DNA from 4 places in the Sporosarcina sp. FSL K6-6792 genome. Region 2 is predicted to be linked to each of the others. Evidence: riboswitches for the same ligand, from Rfam matches in the RefSeq annotation. Region 2 holds a riboswitch; each other region holds the start of a gene.
What was found. Region 2 has a riboswitch for S-adenosylmethionine ahead of MKZ26_RS11930 (MFS transporter). Riboswitches for the same ligand answer to the same signal wherever they lie in the genome.

Region 1 (7,830 bases), 450 kb from region 2:
GATTCACAAGCAATGGGACGTGTAGGTGAAGTTACAATGCGTACGTTCCAAACAGCAAACAAAATGAAAATGCAACGTGGTCCACTTCCGCAAGACGAAGGAAAAGACAATGATAACTTCCGTGTAAAACGTTACATTTCAAAACTAAATATTAACCCAGCGATTGCACACGGAATTAGCCATGAAGTCGGTTCACTCGAAGAAGGGAAACTGGCGGATATTGTCCTTTGGGAGCCTGCATTTTTCGGTGTGAAAGCAGAAGTTGTTATTAAAGGCGGAATTGCTGTTTACGCAATGACTGGTGATCCAAACGCATCTATTCCAACTCCGCAACCGATGATGGGACGCCGTATGTTTGGTTTCCACGGTCAAGCACCACAACACGCGGCAATGACGTTCCTTCCTAAAATTGCAGTAGAAGAAGGCCTACCTGAAAAACTGGGTCTTAAGAAAATGATTGGTACTGTTAAAAACTGCCGTAACATTGGTAAAGCAGACATGAAACATAACAGTGAAACACCAGAAATTGACGTCAATCCAGAAACATATGAAGTGAAAATTGACGGCGTACTTGCTACGTGTGAACCAGTAAGCGTTCTCCCGATGGCACAACGTTACTTCCTGTTTTAATTACTAACTAAATATGTTGAATAAAAGAATCCCGTTGAATCTGTTGTGTCGCTCGATGATAAGGGAGTATTAATTCAGAATGTGGATTGTAGATCGCTTGGCGCTTTGGGGATGCCTTTGCCGCGCTTGCGCTAGAGTGTACATTATTGAGAGAGAGTTGTAATTCGGTAATAGGATGAATTCTAATTCTATCCATTGTATAGGGATTTTTATTACTCACCTTCGCACTGATAGATAATGAAATGCTCATTCTCACATAGATCATCTAGCGCAGGCGCGCCTTCGTGGTAGCCGGAGCGATAAGACTGAAAGTGGTCTTCTTTCCGGCTTATCGCGGGAGGCATCCACAAAGCGTCGAAGCGGTATTAGGAAGAATTCTAAATCTATCCATAGTATAGGAATTCATCATAGGAGGATGCCAAATGCTTATAACTAAAGTCATTGGTAACATTGGAACGGAAGAAGAAATTGCTGGTAAACAGACAGAGTGGATTGAACTTGACTGGGAAGAGTTGAGTAAACGCATTCTACGCAAAGAAACAGATCAAGGTACAGATGTCGCGTTGTCTCTTGAACAACAAGAGCACCACGATGACCACGACCATCATGACCATGACGACCATCATCATCATCATGAACACCAGCCGTTACAATATGGCGATATCTTATTCGAGGATGACTCACGTCGTATTGCCGTTCGCACAAAAATGGAGCCGGTTATCGTGATTAGCCCAAAAAACATGACGGAAATGGGTAAAACGGCTTTCGAACTGGGAAACCGCCACACACCGGCATTAATCGAGGAGAATGAAGTTATCGTGCGTGCAGATCATACGTTGAATAAATTGCTAGATGAAGTGGGTGTCGCATATGAAACAACTGAAAGACGATTCAAACAACCATTCAAATACCGAGGACACTCTCACTGATCTTGCCCTTTTACGATTAATTCAAATTCATGATTCCGCGTTTCCGATTGGGTCCTTTACGCAGACGTATGGCATGGAGACGTATATTCAGGAAGATGTGATCCGGACGAAAGAGGATTTGGTCGCTTATTGTACGTCGTTTCTTTTTCAAAACCTGGTGCGTGGGGATGCGATTTTAATTCAAGAAGCGTATGCTGCGGCTCAGGAACAGGATATCGAGCGACTTCTCTATTTGGAGCAATTATGTGGGGCAATCAAACTTGCGAAGGAATCACGTGAGGCAAGTGTGAAACTTGGAAGGCAGTTTATTAAAACTGTGTCTCCACTCGGAACAGATGATTTCCTTGCGGACTGGAAAGCCCGTATTGATGCAAAAGAGATTAAAGGTCATTACGCCATTCTTTATGGTATTTACAGTGCGACGACAGGCGTCAGTGCGCATCATGCGGTCATGACGTATTTGTTTGCATCGCTTAACGGACTCGTCCAAAATGCGGTCCGTGCTGTGCCATTCGGTCAAACAACTGGTGTCCAAGTAACGTATGAATTGATTGGACATGTGACGGAAGCGGCTAAATTAGTTGCTACGTTGACAGAAGCCGATATTAGTAATAACGCGTTAGGTATTGAACTTGCTTCTATGAAGCATGAGTATTTGTTCTCAAGATTATTTATTTCATGATGGATTGAAAGGAGTTTTTATAAATGAAACCAGTACGTATTGGCATAGGTGGACCGGTTGGATCGGGCAAAACATCGCTCGTCGACCAACTTACACGTGCAATGCACAAAGAATATAATGTAGCGGTCATTACGAACGATATTTACACGCGTGAAGACGCTCAATTTTTAATAAATAGCGGTGTACTTGAAGCGGATCGCATTTTAGGCGTTGAAACGGGAGGTTGCCCACATACGGCTATCCGCGAAGATGCATCTATGAACTTCGCAGCAATTGATGAACTGAAAAGTCGTTTTGAAGACCTCGATATTATCTTCGTGGAAAGCGGCGGAGACAACTTGTCCGCTACATTTAGCCCAGAGCTTGTCGACGGCTATATTTATGTTATCGACGTTGCAGAAGGTCAGGATATTCCGAGAAAAGGCGGACCTGCTTTGACGCGTTCTGATCTTTTATTGATCAATAAAACGGATCTTGCTCCATACGTTGGCGTTGATCTTGAACTAATGGATAGCGACGCAAAAAAAATGCGTAACGGACGTCCATACATTTTTACAGATGTAAGAACACAGAAAAATGTTGACCAAGTCGTTGCTTGGATCAAGCACAATATGCTATTAGAAGGTGCGGGATCCGCTGGTTCAAATGCTTAAGCCGTCTCGCGCCATCCACCACGGAAAACTTGACTTGGAATTTGAGCCAAGAAGAGGCTACACACGGATGCCCCATGTTTTCCAACAGCCTCCATTGAAGGCGAGTCGTGAACTGTACGAAGGGAAAAACCCGACAGCGACTGTCTACATAATGGAGTCCTCTGGAGGCATGGTCGCCGGGGATCGAAATGACATTACAGTGAAGCTTGCTCCAGATAGTAGCGTAAGGTTGGTTCAGCAGTCTGCTTTAAAAATCTATCCATCGTATACCGGAGACACTTGTGTACAGACCATTAACATCGAACTCGGAGAAGGGGCACGCCTTGAATGGATGCCAGAAGTAATTATTCCGTTTGTAGATGCAAAATTCCGAGGTGACACGACACTTCGAATCGCACGCGATGCAACCATATTATGGGGTGAAATCGTTGCCCCAGGACGTGAAAAGCGCGGTGAGATATTTGATTATCAATCGTTCCATACGAATTTCAAAATTTTTGTCGAGGATGAATTAATTGCTTTCGACTCTCTGCATTTCTCACCAAAAGAAACGGCACTTGGTGATATCGGTGTACTAGAAACTGCAATGTATATCGGTTCAATCTGGCTCGTATCGCCGAAAGCCACAGATGTCGACGTCCGCGCAATACAAGAAACATTGCGGGTCGAAGAAGGTTTAAAAGCTGGTATGACAAGGCTTGAAGGAAATGCAATCCATTGTAGATGGCTTGCCGTTGATCAGTGGACGATGCAGGAAGAGATGAAGCGTGTATACGCGTTGTTGGCAGAAATAGTTTAAGAGGACACTCCAATGAGGGGTGTCCTCTTTGGGTTTGAAGTTTTACATCACTTCGATACCCTTTTTTTACTCCATTTTTTTATTAAAAAATCCATCAACCAGGTATAGAGAAACATCGAACCGACTAGGACAACAGCGATGTAAATGTATTGCAAGAAAACTGGAATGTTATACTTCTTTATGAAATCCCCTGAATAAAGCATGATGAAAACCAGCGCTATAAGAAGTACAATCATACCGAGCACATAAATAACCATAGTACTCAGAGGCGTTGTCCGAAGTGTCTTACGGATGGAATCCCTAGATTTTAAAGCTCTTATAAGTAGATATAAAAATAAAACGAGTGATAGATAGTCATTTGCTACAAAGAATAAAATAAGTCCAAGTAATATAATCGACCAGGTGATTTTTTCATAGTATTTATCAATAAATTTCAGCATTAATCTTCCCCCAGTATGTGTATACTATATATACGGAATGATTGATGGAAAAGTTTCCTTTTATCACAAATTGAATATGTTCTACTACAAAGGAGTTTGTCGTATGCAAGAAAAAAGACCAATGGGCCAATCACGAACAATCCAGACGAAGCTAGTACTGCCGCCCGATACCAATCATCTGCAGACAATTTTCGGTGGAAAAGTTCTCGCGTATATAGATGAAATCGCTGATATCACGGCAATGAAACATTCAAAAACAGCGGTTGTAACTGCTTCAATCGATTCAGTCGATTTTGTATCGTCGGCGCGTGTTGGAGATGTACTTGAACTTGAGGCAATTGTCACGTCAACTGGCCGTACATCGATGGAAGTATTTGTATCGGTCCATTCAATGAACCTGCTTACAGGCGAAACAAAACTAACAACCGAATCCTTCCTAACGATGGTTGCCATGGATGAAAATAATAAGCCTACTCCTGTGCCGGGTATTTATCCGGAAACAGAAGCTGAAAAGAGTCTATTTGAAACAGGCCCCGCACGCCGTGAACATCGGAAATTGCGGAGTGAGATGAAACATTAAATAATTTGTTATGGAAAAGCCCACGCAAGTTGTGGGTTTTTTACATTGTGTCGTGTATCATTTCAATGCCATTTCTACTTTTTACATAAAATGTTTCATTGTAAAAACTAGTATAATCTAAATAATTCATGTTTTGTGTATTGACAATCTATTCGGAAGACTGTATTGTACTAATTAACAACTAAATACGTAACTTTCTTATCCAGAGAGGTGTAGGGACTGGCCCGATGATACCTCAGCAACAGACTTGTAAAAGTACTGTGCTAATTCCAGAAGCGTAAGTGTAATGCTTACTGCTTGGAGATGAGAAGAGCAAATAGCGAATTCGCCAAAACCTCTTCTTGAAATTTAGAAGAGGTTTTTTATTTCGTCTAGGCTCCGACCGCCCTTTGATTTTGTTCTTTCTGGAGATTAAAGTTACCTTCAAAAAATGAAGGGAGACTTATTGTGTCAAATGAATTAATCAATGCAATTGCTTTATTAAAAAAGAAAGAATGGGTCGATTTAACACATACTTTCGGGCCTGACTCACCCCGTTTTTCAGCATTTGATGCAGCAGAGTTTACAACATTATTTGATCACGATGATGGATTTTTCGCACAGAGCTTTAAATTTGCGGGACAGTACGGCACACATATTGATGCACCAATTCACTTCGTTCGTGATACAAGATACTTGGATGAATTGGGTTTGAAAGAATTGGTATTACCGCTGGTGGTCATCGATAAATCGAAAGAATCTGATGCAAACCATGATTTTACATTAACTGTCGAAGACATTCTGAAGTTTGAAGCTCAGCACGGGCAAATTGAGGCTGGTACATTTGTGGCATTACGCACAGATTGGGGCAAACGCTGGCCGGATAATGAGGCATTTTGCAATAAAGATGCCGATGGGAATAATCGTATACCGGGTTGGGGCCTTGCTGCTTTGAAGTTTTTATTTGATGAAAGAAAAGTAAAGGCTGTCGGTCATGAAACTTTCGATACGGATTCAGCCATTGATTTTCAAAAGAACCAATCTCTGTTAGGCGAATATTATGTTCTTGAACAAGATACCTACCAAATCGAGCTATTAACAAACTTAGATAAAGTGCCCTCAAAAGGCGCGGTCATTTTTAACATCGTTCCGAAGCCGGAAAAAGCATCGGGATTCCCAGTACGCTCATTCGCGATCCTACCGTAAGAAAAGAAAAAGGGCCCGCTCATTTGCGTTCCTATCGTAAGAAAACAAGAGAATCCGCTCATTCGCGTACTAGCCATAAGAAAAGAAAGAGGATCTGCTCATTTGCACTCCTGACCTAATAAAACCGTAATTTACTCCTAAAACAGAAAGAAGGAATATACCATGACAAATCAATCGACAACACTAACGCAAGCACCATTCAGAGCAGATCATGTTGGAAGTTTACTACGACCAGATAATTTGCATAAAGCGCGCAAAGACTTCAAAGAAGGCGTAGTTACTGCACAACAATTACGAGAAGTAGAAACACAGGAAATTAAACGGGTTGTTGATAAGCAAATTGAAGTTGGTTTGGAACTTGTAACAGACGGTGAATTTAGACGTACGTGGTGGCATTTAGACTTCTTGGAGCATTTGAACGGAATTGAAGGATATGTGCCAGAGACTGGCTACGTATTTGATGGTATTGAAACAGAACGATATAACGTTCGAAACACAGGCAAGATTTCGTTTGACCCTAATCATCCATTCATTCAAGACTTTGTTGAGTTTAATGAAATCGTAGGCGGCCGTGCCGTTGCGAAACAAACGATTCCAAGTCCGAATCAGCTCTTTAATATCGGAATTCGTGATGAAACGATTTACCCTGACATTGAAGAATTTGCCAATGATGTTATTCAAGCATACAAAGATGCTTTGAAAGCATTTTACGAAGCTGGTGTACGCTACTTGCAGTTGGATGATGTTTATATTGCGGGGCTTTCTGCACCGAATATCCCATTTAACGACGGAGCCTATTCAAGAGAACAACTAATCGACTTGGCACTACGCGTCATTAATGGTGTTTTGGAAGATAAACCTGAAGATCTTTTCGTAACAACACACCTATGTCGCGGAAATTACCAATCGACGTGGGCGTTTGAGGGAAGCTACGCACTGATTGCACCCACACTTCTTGCAAAAGAAAAAGTGGATGGCTTCTTCCTTGAATATGATGACGAGCGTTCAGGAGACTTTAAACCGTTGGATCATGTGCCAAACGGCGGAGCGAAGGTTGTCCTTGGTGTTGTTACTTCGAAAAATGGCGAAGTGGAAGACAAGGATGCGGTCATTGCGCGTATTCAAGAAGCTGCACAATACGTGCCACTTGAACAACTATGCTTAAGTCCGCAATGCGGATTCGCTTCAACGCATCACGGCAATAAGCTAACAGAAGAGCAGCAATGGGAAAAGTTGAAATTCATTGTGGACGTGGCAAAGGAAGTTTGGGGTTAAACTGATAAACCGGAACAAGGCTCATATGCTTTGTTCCGGTTTATTTCTTATTCCACTGTAAATGGCACAGCAACGGATAATTCATGCATGGGCTCGCCTGTTGAAATAAATGTTTTCACAAGACGGTATTCACCTGGAATCAGTGTCACGCCGAGCGCGTCGACCGAAAAGGTCTGGCGTGCTTTATTGCCGGCTGACAACACATTTCCAAAGTCTTTGAAGGATGGGTTCTTTAAGAATACGGCATCTGAATACGTAATAATATACCACTTGCCATCTTTATTTACTTCAATATGATAAAATTCGCCCAACTGGTAATCGGATGAGCTGTTATTTCGTACAAGCGTCTTAATGATGGGTGGCGAACCGACGAATGAATCTTCGTCCAATACAAGTGATAAACCTTCTTCTGATGAAAACATTTCCTGGTCAGGCACGGGATCAGGTAGTGTAGAAACTGCGGGTTCTTTTCCGCAGGCGGAGAGGGGGAGTATAAGAACGATTGCAATTAACAGCAGTTTATTCATGATGGAAACACCTCCACTTCTAGCATATACCTTTAAGGGTGGGTAAACCTTGATTGATAGCAATAAATAGCTGTGGATAAGTTAATTCCCATGAAAATTCATTGAGTGTTATCCACATGTGGGTAAAATA
Region 2 (7,830 bases):
TTCTGGTATGGCGGCGATTCAGCTTATCTTAACGCTGTTCCGTCCTGGAGATGAATTGATTGTTCCAGAAGATATTTATGGTGGCACATATCGCTTGCTCGAACAGTATTCCGACGTTTATTCAATCGGTACAACGTATACGAGTTTCGCCGATGTGAACGAGACCGAAAAGTTGATCACTTCGAAGACAAAAGCGCTCTTCATAGAAACACCGACCAATCCACTCATGCAAGAATTTGATATTCGGCAGTATGCAGAACTGGCTCAAAAGCATGATTTACTGTTGATTGTCGACAATACATTTTTAACGCCTTATTTTCAGAGACCGATTGAACTCGGCGCTGACATTGTCATGCACAGCGCAACGAAATATATCGGTGGACATAACGATGTCCTCGCGGGACTTGTCGTTGCAAAAGGTGAAAAAATTTGCGAACAACTTGCCGCCAACCATAATGCTATCGGTGCAGTCCTCTCCCCTTCCGATTCTTGGCTAATCATCAGAGGGCTGAAAACACTGCATTTAAGAATGAAACAGCATGATGAAAACGCGAAAATAATCGTCAATTATTTGAAAGATGAACCACTTGTTACGGACGTTCTCTATCCAGGGAAAGGCGGAATGCTATCATTTCGGCTGAACGATAGTGAATTGGTCGGGCCATTCCTTGAAAATCTGCAGCTCATTACATTTGCGGAAAGTCTAGGCGGAGTGGAAAGTTTCATTACTTATCCAGCAACGCAAACACATGCCGATATTCCTCGTGAAGAACGAATACGACGTGGCGTCTGCGACCGACTTTTACGTTTCTCTGTCGGAGTCGAGGAAGCTGACGATTTGATCGCAGATTTGAAGCAAGTGTTTGCAACTTTGAATAGCGGGGTGCTACAACGATGAGTTTGAATAAAGAACGGTTGGAAACGACTATTATCCATGCTTCGACCCGCGGAGATTACGAACAAAAAACAGGTGCTGTCAACGTTCCTATCTACTTATCTTCAACGTTCCATCAGGAAAGCTTCGATGCATTCGGGCCGTATGATTATAGCCGTTCGGGCAATCCAACGAGGGATGCGTTGGAAAAAACGATTGCCTCACTAGAAGGCGGTTCGCGCGGATTGGCCTTCGCTTCCGGAATGGCTGCCATCTCGGCTACATTTATGCTCCTTTCTTCGGGTGACCATATCGTGGTTACCGAAGATGTCTACGGTGGCACATACCGATTCGTAACCGAGGTATTACCGAAATTCGGTATCGACCATACTTTTGTAGATCTAGCGAATGTAGATGAAACCGCACGTGCAATCCGTCCAAATACAAAAGTGATCTATATTGAAACACCATCCAACCCGCGTTTGGGCATTACAGATATTGAAGCGATAGTTGACCTTGCAAAATTGAATGACTGTCTGACGTTTCTCGACAACACATTCATGTCGCCACTTTACCAGCGTCCACTAGATCTTGGAGTTGATATCGTTGTTCATAGTGCTACCAAGTTTTTATCGGGGCATAGCGATATCATTGCTGGGCTAGCGGTTACAAAGGGTGAAGAACTTGGCAATCGATTGGCATTCATTCAAAACTCTTTCGGCTCTATTCTAGGCGCACAAGATTCTTACGCATTAATTCAAGGAATCAAAACATTAGGTGCCCGTTTAACACAGTCATCTGAATCGGCACGTAAAATAGCCTCGTACTTGAACGACCACCCGTTAGTAGAGGAAGTGTTTTATCCAGGGTTGGCAAGTCATCCAAGACACGCAATCCACGCGAAACAATCGACAAGTCCAGGCGCTGTCTTATCTTTCCGTTTGCCAAACAGAGATGCAGCAAAGGCCTTTGTTGAAAACGTTCGGATACCCGTTTTCGCAGTAAGTCTAGGCGGAGTTGAATCAATTCTCTCCTATCCTGCAACGATGTCCCATGCCGCCATGCCTAAAGAACAACGGGAGAAACGTGGTATTACCGATGGGCTGCTACGTTTTTCTGTTGGACTCGAGCATGTCAATGACTTGATTGCCGATTTTGATCAAGCCTTGATCAAAACAAATGAAAAAATTTCCATACCTAATTAACTACCATTAAAGAAAACATTATTATATTGGAAAGAAGGAATTTAAATTGACAAAACCTATAGCCGTACAAACTTTGACGAAAGCACCATTTAAAGCAGATCACGTCGGGAGCTTTTTAAGACCAGAACGCCTAAAGCAGGCCCGTTTGCAAAGAGAAACCGGTGAAATCACTGCCGAAGAATTACGCATAATCGAAGACGAAGAAATTACAAAGCTCGTTGAAAAACAAAAAGAAGCTGGACTAAATTCTGTGACAGACGGAGAATTCCGCCGTAAATGGTGGCACTTTGACTTCCTTTCCGGCTTTGACGGCGTTGAGTTTTTCGAAACAGATAAAGGGCTCCAATTCAACGGTATTGTAACAAAAGCACACGGCATTAAAGTGACAGGAAAAATTGGGTTTAGCGACCATTACATGATTGAACACTTCAAGTTCCTGAAAAGCATCGCAGGTGATGCAGTCGCAAAGTTCACGATTCCAAGCCCGAATATGCTGATCCACAGAGCAACATTCGAAGAAGGCATCTATGCAAATGACGAAGAATTATTTGATGACTTGGTTACTGCCTATCAAGATGTAATTCAAGCACTGTACGATGAGGGCTGTCGTTATCTTCAAATCGATGACACGTCATGGGCTTCCTTCTTATCGGAAGAAGGAAGGGAAACATTGATAGCAAAGGGGCAAGATCCTGACAAACTTGTACAACTATCCGCACGGGCCATCAATGAATCCATCGCGAAAAGGCCAGCCGACTTGCTCGTGACGATGCATATTTGCCGTGGCAACTTCAAATCGACCTATTTTTCTAGTGGTGGCTACGAGGATGTATCCGAAACAATTTTCGGCGGATTAGATGTTGACGGTCTTTTCCTTGAGTTTGACGACGAACGCTCCGGCAGTTTTGAACCGTTGCGCCATGTCAATCGCCCTGACCTTTTCGTCGTATTAGGCTTGATCACCTCTAAATTCGGCGAATTAGAGGCCCCTGAACAGCTTAAAGCAAGAATAGCAGAGGCCACAAAGTATGTTCCTTTAGATCAACTATGCTTAAGCCCACAATGCGGCTTCGCATCAACAGAAGAAGGTAATCAGTTAACTGAAGAACAACAATGGGAAAAAGTTCGTCATGTTGTAACTATCGCGCAAGACGTTTGGCAGTAACCTTTACTAATTAAATAGGCTAATAAAACTCTTATGAAGAGCGGTGGAGGGGCTGGCCCTATGAAACCCGGCAACCATTCAACAATCATGTTGATAAGGTGCTAATTCCTGCAAAGCACTATGCTTTGGAAAATGAGAGGGTATTTTCTCTCGAATGCCTCTCTACTAACACAGTGGAGGGGCATTTTGTTTTATTAACAATAGAATTGGATGTGTGAGGAATGAAAAAGGAAGGCTTGCAAAGATATCATACGATTTGGGGCTTGTTATTTTTAGGTTGGTTTGTTTCTTACGTTGACCGGGTTGCAACTGGGCCGATTATTACATATATGATTGAAAATGAAGTTTCTTTTTTTGCAGACGTGGCAAACCCCCATGGAATTGGCGGATTGATTGGTAGTTTATTTTTTGCCGGTTTTATGTTAATGCAATTTCCTGGTGGCTACTTTGGGGACAGGTTTGGCTATCGTGCTATTATCATTTTAAGTATTGTTTGGGCTGGAATCGCCACTTTATTAACAGGTTTGGTGGGGGGCCTTGTTGCATTTATTCTTTTCCGAGTCCTACTCGGGCTAGGCGAAGGCGTTTTTTATTCGAATGACCGCTCTTATATTGCCTATCATACACCTCCTGAAAAAGTTGGATTAGGAATGGGCGTGGCGCTTACCGGACTTTCTGTTGGTCTGACAGCGGGCACACTTGGCGTCCCTTATCTTATTACAGTCGCAGAACCATTTATGGGTGAAGGGGCTTGGCGCTTTCCTTTTTTCGTGACCGGAACAATTACACTCATTATTGCACTCCTACTATTTAAATATATGAAGCCCAAAAACGATTCAAGTGCTTCTGTAGATTTATCTTCACCTGGTATTAAAGCACAGTTTGGCAAAGGGCTATTGTACATGTCCATGTACTCCGCCGTTTTTCTTGTCATAGTGATGGGCATCTATTATTTTTCCGTCAAACTAGGTCTGTCCTCTATCGCGATTGCGGTCATTCTTGTTGCACTTTGTCCGCTCTTAATACTTTATTTATACACAACGAAGAAGTCTGAAATAAAACCGTTAATAGCGAATAAGAATCTTTTCTTATTGTACTTATTCTTTATCCCTATCATGTGGCATCTATGGTTTTACGGATTTTGGTCCGTCTCTATCGTCAAAGATTTCGGTGGCGGTGCGTTAATGGCTGCCGCTTTGATTGCATCGTTTAATGGTTTGGCCGGAATCATTGGTTTTCCTCTTGGCGGCAAAATTTCTGACATAGTGGCCAATCGTCCAAATGGGCGACGTAACGTCCTTGCTGTACTAACCGCTGTACTGACTGTAACTATTTTTATATTTGCAGTCTATGTCATGATGGGTAATAACAACCCCATCGTTATGTCTGTCATTTTGTTTGTCTCCGGATTATTCTTTTTTGCATTGCAACCGGTGGCACATGCTCTGGCTTCCGATTTGACGCCCGAAAAAAGCAGAGGATCCATGTTTGGAATGCTCAATTTGATTGGAGAAATCGGAGCAGTTCTCTCACCTGTCGTCTCCGGAGTCATTCGAGATAACACCGGTAGCTGGGGCTTGCCACTTCTACTCGATGGTGTATTAATGGCGGCGGGCCTAGTTCTAGTGCTAGCCATCTCCAGTAAGGCGGTCCGCAAGAACGTTGTATCCTTGGCTTGAGAAAAGCGCAAGATACCCTTTAAGATGCAACAGGCATACGTCAATCAACGGTAGAAGAAGAGTGTACTACGAATTAGAACTTCCGGATAATTGGAAGTTCTAATTTTTTCCTATATCAACATTAAACTTTAACAGAGCCTCTTTTTCAAGAAAAAAAGGCGTGTCATCAGTAGATTAAACTGATGACACGCCTTTTTACACTGTAGATTGTATAGACACTGTCAGCTATAAAATTCTTCTGGAATTGCACCTATAGTTCTACGGTGATACAAAAGTGGTTCTTTACTTTCATTCTGAATATCTAATACTTCGCCTATTAATATCGTATGATCTCCAGCCTCAATTTGTTGCACCGTCTTACATTGTAAAACCGCAAGCGAATTTGAAAGTACTGGTAGGTTTAAATCCGATTCTTTCCAATCACATTGACTAAATCGATCAGCAACCCTGCTTGAGAATAACGTACATAACTCACTTTGATCTGCTGCCAAAATATTCACCGAAAATTTTTCAGCATCTAGAAAGTCACTATAAGTGGATACTCTTTTATCAATGGACCATAAAATTAGTAAAGGCTCTAATGATACCGATGCAAATGAATTGACCGTTAATCCCATCGGTTTTTTATCTGCATCAAATGCTGTAACGACAGTGACTCCCGTCGGGTAATTCCCCATTGCTTCTTTAAAACTCGCTACCTGCTCTATCTTACTTCCCATATCAGCAACTCCCATTTTCTTATTTCACTTAAAATCATATCAAATCTATTAGAATATTTCATACTTTGTGATTCCGCACTAAATTCACTGATACATGTTCACTCGAATCTTCCTTCTCTGTAATCTTTATAGGCCTGCATAATCTCTTCTTCTGAATTCATCACAAACGGGCCGCGAGCTACTACTTTTTCTCCGACAGGCTTACCTGCATATAACATGATATGCAGTTTCTCTTCTGCGTGAATCTTCACTTCAGTTTGTTCTTCATCTGTTCCACGTTCCAACCAGAGAACCTGCCCCTTCTTCCCCTCCACGCTTTCACTGCCAAATGACCCTATTCCTTCTATTATATACAGAAATCCATTGTAACTGCCGGGAAGGTCCTGTGTAACAGTGGTACCGGGTTCAATGATCAATTCAACCATCGTAACAGGCACGTGATTTTTCGTGTCAGCCGTAACACCTTCCGATGAACCGGAAAAGACACGTATCGTAGCGCCGTCTTCATGACGGACCGACATATCTTGTGCACGCATGTTCTGGTAACGCGGTTCCGTCATTTTTTTATCACTTGGAAGATTGACCCACAGTTGCAAGGATTGGACCGTTTCCCCAACAGCCGGATCCTCTGTATGAATGATCCCTTTACCCGCTGTCATCCATTGAACGTCTCCAGGGTGTAGTTCCCCTCCCCCAGTCTTATTGTCAAAGTGTTCTAGCGTCCCATCAATGACGTACGTAACAGTTTCAATACCACGGTGAGGATGCATACCAAATGTTCCACGCACGAAAAAGTCTTCAGCCATCAATAGAAATGGATCGACTTCTTCCCAGTTTCCCGGTTCAATGACCAATCCTACTTTATGAGTTGGCGAGTGTTCCTGATAAACGACATCCCTTACACTTCTGATTCCCCTTGAAAAGACCGATTTATTATTCATATTAAATTCCTCCTTCTGTTTTGGATATATATGTTGAATTAAAAGATCCCATTGTATTTGCTACGGTGCTAAGGAATGCCCCGTCCTAAGACATGCTTCGGCTGCCCCTTGTAAGGTGCTTTCGCTAAGTTTAGAAAGCTGTTCATTTGTTCAGCATATATAGCTAAATTTTACCGAATAGTAATGAATCACTATATATGTTATTATGGAATAAATTCACCAAAATGTGAAGTACACACTTGAAAGTGCTATAGTATACAAAAAGATACTAATGGAGGTTATTATGGGGATAAAGCCTGAACTATGTAAAGTTGACGAAGCTTTAGGTATCTTGGTAGGTAAATGGAAACCAATCATTTTACTGCATTTATTTACTGAAGGAACACAGAGGTTTAGTGAATTAAAAAGATTAATGCCAGGGATTACCCAAAAAATGTTGACCAAGCAATTAAGGGAATTGGAAGATGAAGATATTATTAACAGAGTCATCTATCCACAGGTCCCACCGAAAGTTGAGTATTCTATCTCGGATTACGGAAAAAGCTTACAGCCCATCTTAGCAATTATGCACGAATGGGGCACCGGTCATGCCACACATATTGAAAAGAAAAGAATTAGCCAGAATACCAGCGACGCACTATAATGGATAAATCAAAAACAGACACTCTCCAGGGAGTGTCTGTTTTTGATGATCAGGAGATTTCTTAAGCTTTAACTGTAGTATTTGTTTTGTTATAGAACTCAATAAAGTTAAAGACTACTGAATCCAAGAAATCAATCGTAGCTTTATCAGTAAGTTCGCCAGCTTCGTTCATTTTCTCATGAACTGAACCGATGTATACTTCGTTACCTGGCAGTAAGACAGGAGCTAACGCTGGGTTTGACAGGATTTCTCTTAAGTGGAGTTGCGCACGGATACTTCCGAATGCTCCCATAGATGATCCTACGATGAAGCCAGGTTTGTTTTTAAGTGTGAAATCGCCACCACGTGATAACCAGTCGATAGCATTTTTCATTGCGCCTGGAATAGAGAAGTTATATTCAGGAACTGCAAATAATACAGCATCTGAATCTTTTACATTATTTTTAAAATCAACTACGTTTGCAGATGGGTTGCTTTCTATATCAATTGAAAACATATCAAGATCATTGATAAAGACAGGTGTAATGTCTAATTGATCTGCATAACGACTTCTCATATGTTCAACTATTTTTAAGTTGAATGAAGTTGAACTTGTACTACCGAT
Region 3 (7,830 bases), 890 kb from region 2:
CAAACAATCACAATAAACTAGCTGGAAAGTACAAAGAAGGCATGGCTGGATCCATCATGTGATAAGTCCAAATGATATTCGCTCTTTTCAATGTTTCTAATGAACTAATAATATTTCATATCAAAAAAGCCAAGAATAGAAAACTCCTGGCTTTTTTGATATGAAATCCAAATCTAATTATTTTATCGTGAAAAAATATCGAGTTTTTCAATTCGTGCTACTGCTTCTTTTAAACGGTCTTCACTTTCCAATAAGCCAACACGTATATATCCTTCACCATACTTTCCGAAAGCATGGCCCGGTGCTACGGCAATGTCTGCTTTGTCTAATAGTAACTTGGTGAATGATTCGCTTGTATATCCTTCTGGTACAGGTAACCAAGCGAAGAAAGATGCAGCGGGCGCGATGACATCCCAACCGATTCGTTTACATTCGGAAATTAAGACATTCCGGCGGCTTTCGTAAAGTGAAACGAGCTCATCCACACAATCCTGGCTTCCCGATAATGCCTCTGTTGCTGCGCGCTGAATTGCTGGGAATATATCTATGAATAAATGATCCTGCAATAAGCTGATTGCTTCGATAATATCGGCATTACCGATGGCAAAACCGACCCGCCATCCCGCCATATTATACGTTTTTGACAATGTGTACATTTCAATTCCAACTTCTTTTGCACCTTCTGCTTGCAAGAAACTGACAGGTTTAGCACCGTCAAAACCGATTCCACCATAGGCAAAGTCATGCAAAATTGCAATATCATTGGCTTTTGCCAAAGCAATCGTTTCTTCAAAAAATGGAAGTGTGGCGGTTGCGCTTGTTGGGTTATTTGGATAGTTCAAATACATTAATTTTGCTTGCTTCTTTTGTTCATCGGAGAGAGCAGAGTAATCAGGTAAAAAATCGTTTTCTGCAAGTAATGGCATTAAATTGTATTTAATATTGGCTAAGCTTACACTCGATAAATAATCGGGATATCCCGGATCCGGCAATAAAAGTAATTCATCTTCGTTCATAATCGCGAGGGGTAACTCGACCAATCCCGGTTTTGTTCCAAATAGAATCGCTACTTCTGTTTTAGGATCAATATGAACATCGTATTCTCGTTTATAAAAGTCAGCAACAGCCTGTTTTAATTCGGCAGTCCCTCTGAATGGGGAGTATCCATGTGTTGTTGGATCTTCAACTGCTTCTTGGAGTGCTTTTATAATATGTGGAGGTGTCGGTTGATCGGGATTTCCACGCCCCAAGTTAATAACGTCGCGTCCTTCAGAAAGTGCTTCTTGTACGTTTCGAACAAGTGATGCGAAAAAGTGCGGTGGTAGGTTCTTGAGTCGATTTGATAGTGCCATGTAATAACCTCTCTTCTATGTAATCCAATCTTTAGTGTAAAAGAGTAAGATAGTATAAGTTTTTCACTTGGAGCAGTATCTAGACTCCAGCGCCTTACCCCTCGAGTCGCTTCGGTCCTTAAGTTAAAGGCAAAGAGCGCCTTTCTCTTGAGGCCCTCCAGCGCTTGTCGGGTCTACCAAGGCGCTTGCGCTTTTCTTGTTGTCTAGCTCCAGGCGCCAGCCGCTCTGAGGCCCAAAGGATGTGGGTCACCTAGCCATTGCCGCAGGACGCGGCGTACTTAGGCTAGGTTCCTTGAAAGCAATCCAGCTATGTGGCCAAAGAGCGCCACGTCGTGCCTGCAAGGAAGCAGGTATGCAGTCGTTGCGACAGGACGTCGCGCTCTTAGACTGCCTTCCCCTGGATCGACTTATGCCTGTCACGTCTAGACGGCGCCTTCCGCTTTTCTTATTGTCAGTATACATGGAATGAAATGAAAATGATAATAAATTGTTATATATCAGAACATATTATGTTGACAATCTTATTGAGACATACTAATATGAAACTTATCAATCAAAATAATTACATAATGGTACTTATCAAGAGAGACTGAGGGATAGGCCCGATGACGTCCAGCAACCCCTTGCGTAATGTAAGGAAGGTGCTAACTCCTACAGAGTGAATTTCATTCTGAAAGATGAGCTGAAACCTTTTTATTTTCGGTGCTTCTTTCATATATGAGAGAAGCATTTTTATATGGTCAGACATCTGAGATTTCGTACTTCTATTTATAGAAAGAGGAGAATTGCATGATTCAAATTCAAAACGTATCAAAAGTATACAAAACAAAAGAGAGAATCGTGACTGGTGTTGATAATGTCTCACTCGACATTAACACAGGAGAAATTTTCGGAATCGTAGGTTACTCAGGTGCAGGGAAGAGTTCTCTTATCCGTTGTCTAAATTTGTTGGAAAAACCAACGAGCGGAACGATCTTAGTAGATGGATTAAATTTGATGAAGTTACGGGGGAATAATCTCCGTCAGGCACGTCTGAAAATAGGAATGATTTTTCAACACTTTTATTTAATCAGCCAAAAGACAGTATATGAAAATATAGCATTTGCTTTACGGGCAGCCAAAACGCCTGCCGATAAAATTAACGCTCGGGTAACGGACTTACTAGAAATGGTTGGCCTCTCTGATAAACGGGATGTTTATCCTGCGCAGCTGAGTGGTGGCCAGAAGCAGCGGGTAGGTATTGCCCGAGCACTAGCGAATAATCCTTCAGTGTTACTGTGTGATGAAGCAACATCTGCATTAGATCCAAATACGACGCTATCTATTTTAAGGCTGTTGAAGAAAATAAATAAAGAATTGAAGATTACAATCGTTCTAATAACACATGAGATGAATGTCGTGAAAGAAATTTGTGATCGCATGGCAATTATGCAAGATGGAAAAGTGATTGAAGAAGGACAAGTATATGATATATTTTCAAATCCACAAGAAGAATTGACAAAGGAATTTATCAGTAGTGTTGTGTCATTTGATGTACCGGAAATGATTTTGAGCAAGTGTACGGGCAAACTGGTCAAGGTCATGTTTAAAGGTGATGTTGCAGGCGATGGAATTATCTCAGATACTGTGCAGAAATTTACTATACAAGGTAATTTCCTACACGGCTCCATTGAATATATTCAAGAAAGGCCACTCGGTACTTTCCTGATGGAACTAAAAGGCGAGGATGACGAAATAGAAAAGGCAATTGCCTATATGTCATCACGAGCTGCTCAAGTGGAGGTAATTGACAATGGGAATTGATTTACAACACGTTATAGAGTTAATGCCTGATATTACAAAAGCATTTGGTGAAACACTTTATATGATAAGTATTTCTCTCGTTATTGCACTTGTTATTGGGCTTCCGCTAGGGATTTTGCTGTTCACTACCGATAAAGGATTATTTTTAGAAAATCGGGCATTGAACTCAGTTATTGGCTTTATCGTCAATATGGTCCGTTCTGTGCCGTTTATTATTTTACTCGTCGCGTTAATCCCTTTAACGATTTTAATAGTAGGTACTCCGATTGGCCCTGGGGCTGCTAGTGTTTCATTATCTGCGGCAGCAATTCCTTTTTTCGCAAGAATTGTGGAGACTTCACTAAGGGAGATTGATAAAGGTGTTATCGAAGCTGCAATCGCTGTTGGTGCAACTCCGTGGATGATTATCAAAGATGTACTATTGCCTGAAGCAAAAACAAGTATTATTCAAGGCGTGACACTTACTGTAATTAGTTTAGTCGCCTATTCAGCAATGGCTGGTGTTGTTGGTGGTGGCGGAATCGGGGATTTAGCAATTCGATTCGGCTACTATCGTTACGACAATACAATAATGGTAGTGACCGTGGTGATATTAATACTATTTGTACAAGTAATTCAATTTGCAGGAGATCGGATTTCAAAAGTAATTGATAAACGATGATGGGGAGAGAGAAAATTATGAAAAAGTTTCTATTAGTTGTATTAGTACTTATAGTTGGAACCGCACTAGCTGCTTGTGGTGGCAAAGAAAAAGCTTCGGATGACAAATCTGTGAAAATTGGTGCAACCGCTGGACCATATAGTGATATGTTGAAAAAGGCGATTATTCCTGGACTTGAAGAAAAGGGATATAAAGTTGAACTAATTGAGTTTAGTGATTATATCCAGCCGAACAATGCACTGGCAAGTGGCGATATTGATGCAAACCTGTTCCAAAACACGACTTATTTAGAAAATGTCGTTAAAGAAACGGAAGCTGAATTATCACCACTTATTATCGTACCAACAGCTCCAATGGGCATTTATTCGAATAAATTCAAGACAATTGAAGCTATTGAAGATGGAGCAAAAGTTACCATTCCAAACGATCCAGTTAATGGAGCCCGCGCCCTTTTAGTGTTACAGGATGAAGGTCTAATTGAATTAGATCCAAATGCAGAAGTGCTAAAAGTATCTGAAAAAGATGTAACAGTGAATAAGAAGAACTTGGTGTTTCAGCCAATCGAAGCGGGTCAGCTTCCACGTTCAGTTGACGGTACTGATTTAGCGGCAGTTCCTGGAAACTTTGCGTTGGCTGCAAGTATGAATTTATTAGATGCACTAGCACTTGAGGACATGCTTGATATATACAGAAACGTAGTTGCTGTAAAAACAGAAAACATTGATAAGCAATTTGCTAAAGATATTATTGAAATAGTAGAATCAGCAGAATTTGAAAAAGTAATTGATTCAGATTTTGAAGGCTTTGGTAAACCAGCGTGGATGAAGTAAAATCTAATTAGCAACGTCAAAAAGCTGACGAGACCATTACGGTTTCGTCAGCTTTTTTGTTCTTTCTGCCTAGGAAATTATAAAATCTTGTACAGTGGATAACCTGCGAAAGCTGATATTTCACGTCTAGACTCCAGCGCCTCTGAACAGGCGCTTGCGCTTTTGTTTTATTGTGAAACGTTAGCCGTTTCGTTTGCCTCAATTTCTTCCGTCAACACAACTAGCTGATCAATCAAATCGCCGATATAAGCAATTGTGTCACGCAATGGTTTTTCAGTTGTAATATCGACACCTGCCATTTTTGACAGTTCAGCAGGGGATTTTGTGCCGCCAGCTTTCAATACTTCGAGCCATTCATCGACAGCAGGCTGACCTTCTTCAAGGACACGTTTAGATACCTGTGTGGAGATAGTGAGTCCAGCACTGTATGTGTATGGATACAAGCCCATGTAGTAGTGTGGCTGACGCATCCATGTAAGTTCCGCGCCTTCATTAATCTCCACATCATCTCCCCAGAACTCTTCAAGCACGCCGCGTTTCAAGTTGTTCAATACACCGGCGTTGACACTTCCGCCTGCGTCAATGCGTTCATAGACTTTTCGTTGGTAGGCAGCTTCTAGTAAGTGCGTTACAAAGTTATGGTAGTACGTACGTGCAACGATTGATGAAATGACCCAACGCTTGAATTTCGGATCATTTGAGTTTTCTAATAGGTGGTTAGCCACGAGCATTTCATTCATCGTCGAAGGTGCTTCGATGAAATATAGTGATGGGCGTGCATTGAATACGTTTTGCTCTCGATTTGCATTGTAGAAATGACCCGCATGCCCTAATTCATGAGCTAAGACGAATACATCATTCATACTACCTGTCCATGAAATAAGGATATATGGATGGTTGCCATAAGGGCTGGAACAGAATGCTCCTGTTGATTTACCTTTGTTTTGAGCGAAATCAATCCAACGTTCTTTGTATGAACGATCCACCATCTCCATGTAATCAGTACCCATTATAGCAAGGGCATCATCAATATATTTCTTCGATTCATCTACGGTGATTTTTGGTTCGTACGTTGGATCAAGCGAGATTTTCAAGTCGGCAAACGTCATTTTATCAAGTCCATGGACTTTTTGCAGAAGTTTCGCGTACTTTCGCATATGCGGTGCAAGTTCTTTTGTGATTAAATCAATTTGACGGTCATACATGGACTTATCGACTTCTTGAGTGAACAGTAAGTAATCGAAAATCGAATTATATCCTCTTAGGTCAGCTGTTGTTTTTTCCGTTTGTAAATGCATGTCATATGTTTTTGCAGTTGTATGTTGATAGTCTTTTAACTTAGCTGAGAATGCTTCGAATGCAGCACGGCGTTTGGCGGTATCCGTTTCGCCCTCCCAGTCACCTTCGAAGGACACATAGCTTAACGGATAACTTTTCCCGGCGACTTCGAAATCATCAAATGCCATATCCACCATTTTTGTCGTGTTATACAAGCCATATGGCCCGGCGAATGTGGAAGAGAAGGCAGCTAAAGTTTTCTCAACTTCAGGATGCAATTGGTACTCTTTTTTGCGAATCAATTTCTCCAAGTAATTTTTAAAATCACCTGACTGTTTCATTGCATCTTCCAAAACATCAATGGGTAATTCAGAAAGTTGACTGTTGACGAATGATAGTTTGCTGTTTATTTTCGCGGCAGTGGAACCAAACTTGCTTGAGCGCATTTGCGCTTCGTCATCCGTTTGGTCTGTACTTGATGACAAACTCGTATACGTGCCAACAGGAACCACTTTTTCATAAACAGCCGCAAAGCCTTCCAATGCCTCTATTACAGATTTAGCATCTTTAATGTTGCCATTGAATTTTTCGGCAAATGCATCGACTTCTTTTACCAAGTCAATTATCGCAGCATCATATTCCTCTTCTGTTTTGAAGAGGTCTTGCAGATTCCATGTTTCTTCTGTCTTTACTTCTGAACGCAGCGGCATACTCTTTACCAATCTAATCTCTCCCTTTTATTACGGATGTCGAACTAAATAATAGTATATAGTAGAATAGGGTAAAAGTAAAAAAACAAATCCCTTTTTTGACAACTTTCAGATAGTATGTGTTATTTTTGCTTTTTTGAAAGACGTTCGATTTCATCTGTTAGGATAAAAGCAAGATCATCATTGCCGAAAAGTTGTAGGACATCCAGCATTGTTTCGTCATCAATGTCGATTTCTTCTTCAAATTTAGCTTCCTCAACTATTTTCTTCATCGTCTCATTTTCTTGTTGGTCTGGGTATGCACGGCTATATAACTCATGCGGGTTCACTTCATTATTAGCACACCATTGTACAAACAACCGAATCATTAGCTGCTCATCTTGTTGATATTTTTGAATGACTTGTTCATCGATGCTTTTAAATTCCATGTTAGTTAGCTCCTTTAAAATACTCTTCCCATAAGTATATACGAAATGTGAAACTTCTAAGGGATATAGACGTAAGTATAAATATGGAACAACAAATTAGTTAAGAGTATCAGTCTATATATGTTGAAATAATGAAACTAATTGATTTCGCTATGGAGTTAGGTGCCTTCGTATCTTTTGTTCACTATATAGTTCATTTCAAGATTGGGGTGCAAGGAAAAGTGAAAGAACTAATTATCATTGGTATTGTGTTAATTATCGCAGTGTGGCTGGGAGAGCGATTTCTGAAAAGAAAGCTGCATATAACAAAGAAGACAAATACTATGGATGATCGCGCAAAAAGTCTTCAATTTTTCGCGTTGGCAATCCTGATGATTGGTTTTGTTATTGGTTCTATCATGGGCTCCGTGACTCTAGCTACAAAGTATGAAAATTTTAACTTTGTTTATTTTTTAGGACCTTATCTGATTTTAGTATCTATGGTAAGAGGATTTATGGATTGGAAATTCAATCAACCTTCAAAACAATGGATTCTACAAATCTATACCATATTTCTTTTGTTCATATTAATTATAGCTATTTTTTTGATTGATCCACTTAAATAAACGCATAAGAAAAGGGCTTGAGTCTAAACAATGCTCAAGGTGAAAACTTATATTTTATTGTCTTTTTAAAAAGGACAAGAATAGAATGACTATCTTGCCCCCTGTATTGGATAGGTTAAATTTTATTGCTGATGAGAAAATGAACAATCCAATCCACATCTAG
Region 4 (7,830 bases), 590 kb from region 2:
ACTACCTAAAGAAAAGAGGAGAGCATCATGATTTATCCTTATAAAGGAAAAACGCCTGTAATTGATCCGTCCGTTTTCATTGGCGACTTCACGACGATTTCAGGTGATGTGACAATTGGTCCTGAATCGACAATTTGGTTTAATACCGTAATCCGGGGTGACGTATCTCCAACAATTATTGGACGTAAAGTAAATATTCAAGACTTGTGCTGCCTTCATCAAAGCCCAAAGTTTCCGCTTATTCTTGAAGATGAGGTGACAATTGGGCACCAAGTAACGTTACATAGTTGTACGGTAAAAAAAGGAGCGCTTATCGGTATGGGTTCCATTGTTTTGGACGGTGCTGAAATTGGCGAAGGGGCATTCATTGGCGCAGGCAGTCTCGTGCCGCCTGGTAAGAAGATTCCCCCGAATACGCTAGCACTCGGGTCGCCAGCAAAAGTCGTGCGTGAGCTGAATGACGACGATCGTGCGGACATGGAACGGATTGTTCAGGAGTATGCGGAAAAAGGGCAGTATTACAAGAGTTTACAACAATAATAAAAGAGCTGCCTTTGAAGGCAGCTCTTATTTTTTTATAAATAAAAAGATTACTAAACCAATTAGCACAAATAACGCAACAACCCCAACCAGTAGTAACAAACCTATTAAACTCATAGCCCCACACTCTCCTCTCCGATCAGGTTTCACTTTATAACAATTGTATCATTTGTTTATAGCTCGTGTGATGAGAGTGTACGACAGATTCGCTACAATCTATGACGCCTGCTAAATCAAACATCCTAAACAGAAAAAACACCGAAAAACAGGGCGATCCTGTCTTTCGGTGTTTACACTACATTATTTCCCTGCTAATTCTTTCAATGCATCAGCTTTATCCGTTTGTTCCCACGGTAGATCAATGTCTGTACGGCCGAAGTGACCGTATGCAGCTGTTTGTTTATAAATTGGGCGGCGCAGATCAAGCATTTTGATGATGCCTGCTGGGCGAAGGTCAAACAGTCCACGCGTAAGCTCAACAAGTTTACTTTCCTCGACTGTGCCTGTTCCAAATGTATCGATAGAAATCGATACAGGTTGTGCAACACCGATTGCATAAGCAAGTTGCACTTCACATCGATCTGCAAGTCCTGCAGCGACAATGTTCTTCGCAACATAACGTGCCGCATATGAAGCCGAGCGGTCCACTTTCGTCGCATCTTTCCCAGAAAACGCACCGCCGCCATGACGCGCATAACCACCGTACGTGTCAACGATGATTTTACGGCCAGTAAGACCTGCATCTCCTTGAGGTCCCCCTATTACGAAGCGGCCAGTTGGGTTGATGAAGTACTTCGTGTCTTCATCGATTAAATCAGTTGGTACAACCGGGTTTATGACGAATTCTTTAATATCACGCTGAATTTGCTCAAGTGTTATTTCAGGGTGATGTTGCGCTGAAATAACAATTGTATCGATGCGTACTGGTTTATTGTTTTCATCATATTCAACAGTCACTTGTGTTTTTCCATCTGGACGCAGATACGTAAGAGTTTCATCTTTGCGTACTTGTGCAAGTCGGAATGATAATTTATGAGCTAGGCTAATTGGTAACGGCATCAGTTCCGGTGTTTCATTACAAGCGTAACCGAACATCAAACCTTGGTCACCAGCTCCAATTGCTTCAAGTTCATCATCTGTCATCGAACCTTCACGCGCTTCAAGTGCCTGGTCAACGCCTGCAGCGATGTCGGCTGATTGTTCATCGATCGCAGTCAAAACTGCAGATGTTTCCCAATCAAATCCGTATTTCGCGCGTACATAACCAATTTCTTTAACAGTTTCACGCACAACTTTCGGGATATCGACATATGTTGTCGTCGTAATTTCTCCTGCAACAAGGACAAGTCCTGTTGTAATTGTCGTTTCACATGCAACACGTGCATTTGGATCTTCTGCCAATATAGCATCTAGAATAGCATCCGAAATTTGGTCACACATTTTGTCCGGGTGTCCTTCAGTTACCGATTCTGAAGTAAATAGTCGGCGATTTGTCATGTTATTTCCTCCTTATATCCTACGAGATTGATACGGTACTCATATGTCCCATGTAGAGTCTTTTCTAAATGAAAAGACTACAAGCCATTGCGAGCTCTATACACGAGGATTAAGGGCGATATCATATAAAAAGCCCTTCGCTCACGTAATAATACATGAGGAAAGGCATGATTTCATAAGCACCTTTCACTCTTATCATACAAGGACTGTGCCTTGCTACAGGTTTGGCACCTTCGCGCAGACAAAACGTCTGTGCAGGTTGCCGGGTTTCATAGGGCCTGACCCCTCCACCAGCTCGGGATAAGAGTATCCGTTCAACTATATATGCTACGAAAAATCTTGTTGCATGTCAAATCTTTTTACCCATTTTGCGTATAAATCCTTGAGGTTTGAATTAGTATAGATTATTATTCTTAATGTGTTATACTAATTCAATAATGTGATGACACCCAATTGATTGGGACTATATGCAAAGGACGGTACATACTTATGATATCTGCGAAAATTAGTGATGACCTCAACAAACTTCTTTCTGGGAAAAATGTAAAAGTTCAACTTTCAGTTCCACAACTTGTTGAAAAAGCGATTTCACGTGGTGAAGCTCAATTGACATCAGACGGAGCGGTTACAGCTCAGACAGGCAAATATACAGGTCGTTCACCTAAGGACAAATACATTGTCGAGGAAGCGTCCTCCAAAGACAAAATCGATTGGGGCAACGTCAATCGTCCAATCTCTTCTGAAATTTTCGATTCATTATATAATAAAGTAATCACTCATTTGAGAACAAAAGACGAACTGTTCGTCTTCAAAGGTTTTGCAGGCGCAGATCCAGCTTCACGACTATCCATTCAAGTTGTGAATGAATTTGCATGGCATAACCTGTTTGTTCACAACTTGTTCATCCGCCCAACTGAAGAAGAACTAGTACAACATGAATCACAATTCACAATTGTTTCGGCTCCTTCATTTAAAGCGGATCCTGTGGTCGATGGTACAAATTCAGAGACATTCATTATCGTATCAATGGAAAAACGTATTGTTCTTATCGGTGGAACTGAATACGCTGGCGAAATGAAAAAATCAATCTTCTCAATCATGAACTACTTACTTCCTGAAAACGGCATTATGCCAATGCACTGTTCAGCAAACGTTGGTGAAGACGGCGATGTTGCCCTATTCTTCGGTCTTTCTGGAACAGGTAAAACAACACTTTCGGCAGATGCAAACCGTAAATTAATCGGCGATGACGAGCATGGCTGGTCTGACACTGGTGTCTTCAATATCGAAGGCGGTTGCTATGCAAAATGTATTAATTTATCACAAGAAAAAGAACCTGAAATTTTTGGTGCAATTCGTTTTGGTTCCGTACTAGAAAACGTTGTCGTCGATCCGGAAACACGCATTCCTGACTACGATAATGGTTCATTAACTGAAAACACGCGTGCAGCTTATCCTATCCAAGCAATTGATAACATCGTTGACCCTTCTGTTGCTGGTCATCCGAAAACGATTGTATTCTTAACGGCAGATGCGTTTGGCGTACTACCTCCAATCTCGAAGTTAACAAAAGAACAAGCAATGTATCACTTCCTTAGCGGGTTCACTTCGAAGCTTGCCGGAACTGAGCGTGGTATCACATCACCTGAAGCAACGTTCTCAACGTGCTTCGGTTCACCTTTCCTTCCACTTCCAGCGACAGTATACGCTGAAATGCTTGGGAAGAAAATTGATGAACATGATGCACAAGTATTCCTTGTTAACACAGGCTGGACTGGCGGCGTCTACGGCGTTGGTAAACGTATGGATCTTAAATACACACGCACTATGGTACAGGCAGCTCTTGCTGGAGAATTGAACAACATTGAAACAGAAACTAACGGCGTATTCGGCCTCGAAATGCCAACATTCATTGAAGGTGTTCCAACAGAAGTGTTGAACCCGCGCAATGCATGGGCAGACGGCGAAGCATACGATGTAAAAGCAAATGAATTGGCAAACATGTTCCATGAAAACTTTAAAAAATTCGGTATGGTTTCTGAAGAGATTACACTTAAAGGCGGACCGATTGCATAATTATCAAATTAAACAGTGTAGCACATTGTATGTGCTACACTGTTTTTTTGTACATTGGATTTGTAACTGCAACTTATTTCGTCTAATTGCAAACCCGTACTTCTAATTGCAACTTCATTTTATTCAAAAAACCACTCATTTTTCTTGTCTTCTCATCCAACTACATAAATCGCGTACAAGTTGTGCATTCATGACGGGCGGTATGAAGTGTGTATACTCAGGGAAATACCATGTCTCATATACTTTTTTATGTTCACGCAGTGCATTTTCCAGCAAAACTGCTTGTTGAAATGACACGTTCTCGTCGATCATGCCATGAATGATGAGTACGGGAGCATCAATTTCATCCACGCGGAACAGCGCCGTACGGTTTCTGTATTCATCTGGCATGTTATTCGGTGTCCCGCCGATAACTCTTTTCATCATCCGCCGCATATCTTTCCGTTCTTTATATGTAAATACGATATCGGATACGCCAGACCATGTAACTACCGACGTAATATCTTCACGTAAAATTGCTGTCCAAAGAGCCATTATACCGCCCCGTGAAAATGCAAACAAGTGAATTTTTTCCACGTTTGTCTTCGGATTTTGCTTCAGCACATCAACGGCATTCACCGCATCCTGACGATCGGCCCCAGCAAACTCATCCCGTCCCTCGCCTCCACGGTTCCCCCGATAATAAGGAGCGAAGACAACAAATCCTTGCGAAGCAAACTGTGCAATTCGGGCAGGACGAACCATACCGATATGCTGCATGCCCCCTCGCAAATAGATGATGCCTTCGTAGTTCCCTTCTGTAATTGGTTCTGCCATGAGTCCCTTCACTTTTAATCCATCTGAAAAATATGTAATTTCTTCAAGCGAAACATGTGGATTTGGAGACGGATAGGGCCTTCTATGAATAATCGTACCATCATGACTCATGCTCTTCCACCCACCTTCTTAATGTTTCCATGCCTGTGTTTTTCATAAGGAAACTCAATTCTTCACACTGGTCAAGCTCTTCATTAGTCATCCACATAGCTCCTTCTGTTTCGTAAAGGGCTGGATGCTCATCGATTTCCGCAACTTTCCCTGTGAATACAGCTTTGCAAAATGTACTATTACTTCGAACGACATACTGTGCAAATTGCACAAGATCCGTAACTTTCACACCTGTTTCTTCAATCGTTTCGCGTATAACTGCCTCCTCGATCGTTTCTCCATGCTCTGCTTTACCACCTGGAAACTCAACGCCTCGAACTAAATGCCGAGTCAGTAACCATTTACCATTATGTTTGAGGATAACAAGGACATGCCGAGCTGGCATTCCAAATTGGTTTTCTCCGAAAGTCAGCTCAACACGACCACCATTCACATCATTGAAAATAAGCATTGCACTCACGTCCTTTCAACCAGTGTAGCGAAGGACAGCAATCCTTTCAACGAAAATACGGAAGCTTTTCGATAAATCGCTTCGACTTATCATCTGTAAATTCATGAATGAGCGCATAGATCTTCATCGTACGTTGATCGACGTTGAAATTGTTCCGACCATAATGATAGGGCAAAAATGGTAAATGTGACCTAAGGAAGTTTCGGAATTCGAGTTCATCTATCTGACTAAATAACCGATGAAAAACAGGAACATACTGACTTTCTACATTAACCTCATATTCCCACGGTGAATCATCTGGGTAATGGTATACTTGCTGATTTACGACAGAAACGTACATTTTGTATTTCTCCATGCTACACCATCCTTTTTTCTTTTTAGCATGGCTTAGTATGAAAAAAGCATGCATCCCCTTTTACTGGAGATACATGCTTTACCGCAATTTACGCTTGTACGTCAACCGAAGCTCCCTTATGAGGATGGGCTGCAACAGACTGATTAGATAAACTTTTCAACATATCTGTTGCCGCTGCAGTATTCATTGCAAGTGCATTATTTAACACACTCAACTGAACAGTCGATTGCAAACTTCTCAATTGACTTGCCATGATGGAGCTCATATCCATTTGCCACCACTCCTTCCACAAGCTTATTATCGGCATTTTTCTAGTATTTTTAATGAAAAATGATTACTTGTTATCTTCACCCAGGAATGCATTCAGCATCCATTGATGTTTTTCGATACTTTGATATGTCGCGTTCAACAAATCTTCCGTCATATCGTCGCCATCTTTCGCAGCCAGCTGCATGCCTTTTTTCAACGATTTCATAATTTCACCGAAATCATTTACGACAGTTTTCACCATGCTGTCTTCTTTTTCATCTCCCGTTGCTTCTTTCACAACAGATTGTTCAAGATGTTCTTTCAGCGTTGCTACAGGATCTCCGCCAAGTGTCAAAATACGTTCTGCGATTTCATCCATATGTAACGTCGCTTCATTATAAAGTTCTTCAAACTTTACATGTAACGTGAAGAAATGATGACCTTTAACATACCAGTGATAGTTATGGAGCTTCGCATACATAACCGACCATGTAGAAACTTGGACATTCAATTCATTAATAAGTTCTTTCGACATATAAATCTCTCCCCTTATTGTTAAATATAATTCATCTCTCTGTTAATTTACCACCGAAGCATCTACAATAAACATCGAGGCATTAATAAGGAGTTTTTTAAATGAAAAAGATTTTAATTGGCTTTATTAAACTATATCAAAAAGTGATTTCACCACTTACACCACCTTCATGCCGTTTCTATCCCACTTGTTCTCACTATGGGATTGAGGCAGTGGAAAAGCATGGAGCACTAAAGGGTTCATGGCTTGCGGTACGTCGAATTTCAAAATGCCATCCGTTCCACGAGGGTGGATTTGATCCTGTACCAGACAATGATATGCATAAAAAGTGATCTTTTTAGATAGAACGGTTTGACATAATTGTCGAGCCGTTTTTTTCGATTAAAAGAAATTCGCTTATTTAGTTGCCAAATTAGAAACACTCTTGTATGATAAAAAAGTCAGTTGCACAAATCGGAATGATTACTATTAATAATACGGAGGATATATCTAATGAATAAGAAACTTTTTTTCATCATGTCATTACTAACAATTATGCTACTTAGTGCTTGTGGCGCTAAATCCACAGAAAACTCGGAAACTGGGACAGAGAAATTGTCTATTTATACAACAGTATACCCGCTTCAATACTTTACAGAACGAATCGGCGGCGACTACGTCGATGTGAAATCCATCTATCCTGCTGGCGCGGATGAACATACTTTTGATCCTACACAAAAAGATATGATGGGACTCGCGGACTCGGATTTGTTTTTCTATATAGGACTTGGCCTTGAAGGTTTTGTGGAAAATGCAGAAAAAACCATGAAAAACGAACATGTAAAAATGGTTGCAACAGCAGAGGCAATTCCTGATGAGATGCTAGACGAAGGTCATAGTGATGAAGGTCACGACGAAGATGCTGAACATGATGACCATGGACACGAAGGTCATGATCATGGCGGAATTGATCCCCATGTATGGATCTCACCACTGCTTAGTGTCGAACTTGCAACTTCTATCAAAGATGCATTGATTGAATCAAAACCTGAAATGAAAGACGAATTCGAGAAGAACTTTGAACAACTGAAAGTAGAACTTGTCGAACTCGATAGCAAATTCAAAGAGATGGCTTCCGCTGTCCCTTCCAAAACGTTCTTTGTTTCACATGCATCATTTGGTTATCTAGCCGATTCATATGGACTGGAACAAGTCGCGATT

Region 1: another riboswitch for S-adenosylmethionine. It lies ahead of MKZ26_RS14180 (cyclase family protein); the one in region 2 lies ahead of MKZ26_RS11930 (MFS transporter).
Region 3: another riboswitch for S-adenosylmethionine. It lies ahead of MKZ26_RS07435 (methionine ABC transporter ATP-binding protein); the one in region 2 lies ahead of MKZ26_RS11930 (MFS transporter).
Region 4: another riboswitch for S-adenosylmethionine. It lies ahead of metK (methionine adenosyltransferase); the one in region 2 lies ahead of MKZ26_RS11930 (MFS transporter).

What each region holds. Positions count from the first base shown of each region.
Region 1 is NZ_JBBOSA010000001.1:2,894,049-2,901,878, reverse strand. It holds gene ureC (urease subunit alpha) at 1-630, shown strand, start outside; gene MKZ26_RS14210 (urease accessory protein UreE) at 1,053-1,559, shown strand; gene MKZ26_RS14205 (urease accessory protein UreF) at 1,501-2,241, shown strand; gene ureG (urease accessory protein UreG) at 2,265-2,894, shown strand; gene MKZ26_RS14195 (urease accessory protein UreD) at 2,962-3,693, shown strand; gene MKZ26_RS14190 (hypothetical protein) at 3,741-4,133, opposite strand; gene MKZ26_RS14185 (acyl-CoA thioesterase) at 4,237-4,713, shown strand; SAM riboswitch class I at 4,909-5,023, shown strand; gene MKZ26_RS14180 (cyclase family protein) at 5,161-5,898, shown strand; gene MKZ26_RS14175 (5-methyltetrahydropteroyltriglutamate--homocysteine S-methyltransferase) at 6,061-7,173, shown strand; gene MKZ26_RS14170 (immunoglobulin-like domain-containing protein) at 7,221-7,700, opposite strand.
Region 2 is NZ_JBBOSA010000001.1:2,448,223-2,456,052, forward strand. It holds gene MKZ26_RS11915 (methionine biosynthesis PLP-dependent protein) at 1-898, shown strand, start outside; gene metC (cystathionine beta-lyase) at 895-2,079, shown strand; gene MKZ26_RS11925 (5-methyltetrahydropteroyltriglutamate--homocysteine S-methyltransferase) at 2,126-3,244, shown strand; SAM riboswitch class I at 3,273-3,383, shown strand; gene MKZ26_RS11930 (MFS transporter) at 3,466-4,923, shown strand; gene MKZ26_RS11935 (flavin reductase family protein) at 5,145-5,642, opposite strand; gene MKZ26_RS11940 (pirin family protein) at 5,741-6,583, opposite strand; gene MKZ26_RS11945 (winged helix-turn-helix transcriptional regulator) at 6,867-7,226, shown strand; gene MKZ26_RS11950 (NADPH-dependent FMN reductase) at 7,288-7,830, opposite strand, start outside.
Region 3 is NZ_JBBOSA010000001.1:1,557,257-1,565,086, reverse strand. It holds gene MKZ26_RS07440 (pyridoxal phosphate-dependent aminotransferase) at 183-1,352, opposite strand; SAM riboswitch class I at 1,926-2,036, shown strand; gene MKZ26_RS07435 (methionine ABC transporter ATP-binding protein) at 2,142-3,155, shown strand; gene MKZ26_RS07430 (methionine ABC transporter permease) at 3,145-3,816, shown strand; gene MKZ26_RS07425 (MetQ/NlpA family ABC transporter substrate-binding protein) at 3,834-4,646, shown strand; gene pepF (oligoendopeptidase F) at 4,814-6,646, opposite strand; gene MKZ26_RS07415 (hypothetical protein) at 6,757-7,062, opposite strand; gene MKZ26_RS07410 (DUF4181 domain-containing protein) at 7,284-7,667, shown strand; gene MKZ26_RS07405 (hypothetical protein) at 7,783-7,830, opposite strand, start outside.
Region 4 is NZ_JBBOSA010000001.1:1,859,742-1,867,571, forward strand. It holds gene MKZ26_RS08885 (gamma carbonic anhydrase) at 28-540, shown strand; gene metK (methionine adenosyltransferase) at 841-2,037, opposite strand; SAM riboswitch class I at 2,227-2,344, opposite strand; gene pckA (phosphoenolpyruvate carboxykinase (ATP)) at 2,527-4,113, shown strand; gene MKZ26_RS08900 (alpha/beta hydrolase family protein) at 4,249-5,040, opposite strand; gene MKZ26_RS08905 (NUDIX domain-containing protein) at 5,030-5,491, opposite strand; gene MKZ26_RS08910 (transposase) at 5,538-5,846, opposite strand; gene MKZ26_RS08915 (putative motility protein) at 5,935-6,117, opposite strand; gene MKZ26_RS08920 (Dps family protein) at 6,181-6,630, opposite strand; gene yidD (membrane protein insertion efficiency factor YidD) at 6,732-6,962, shown strand; gene MKZ26_RS08930 (metal ABC transporter solute-binding protein, Zn/Mn family) at 7,123-7,830, shown strand, end outside.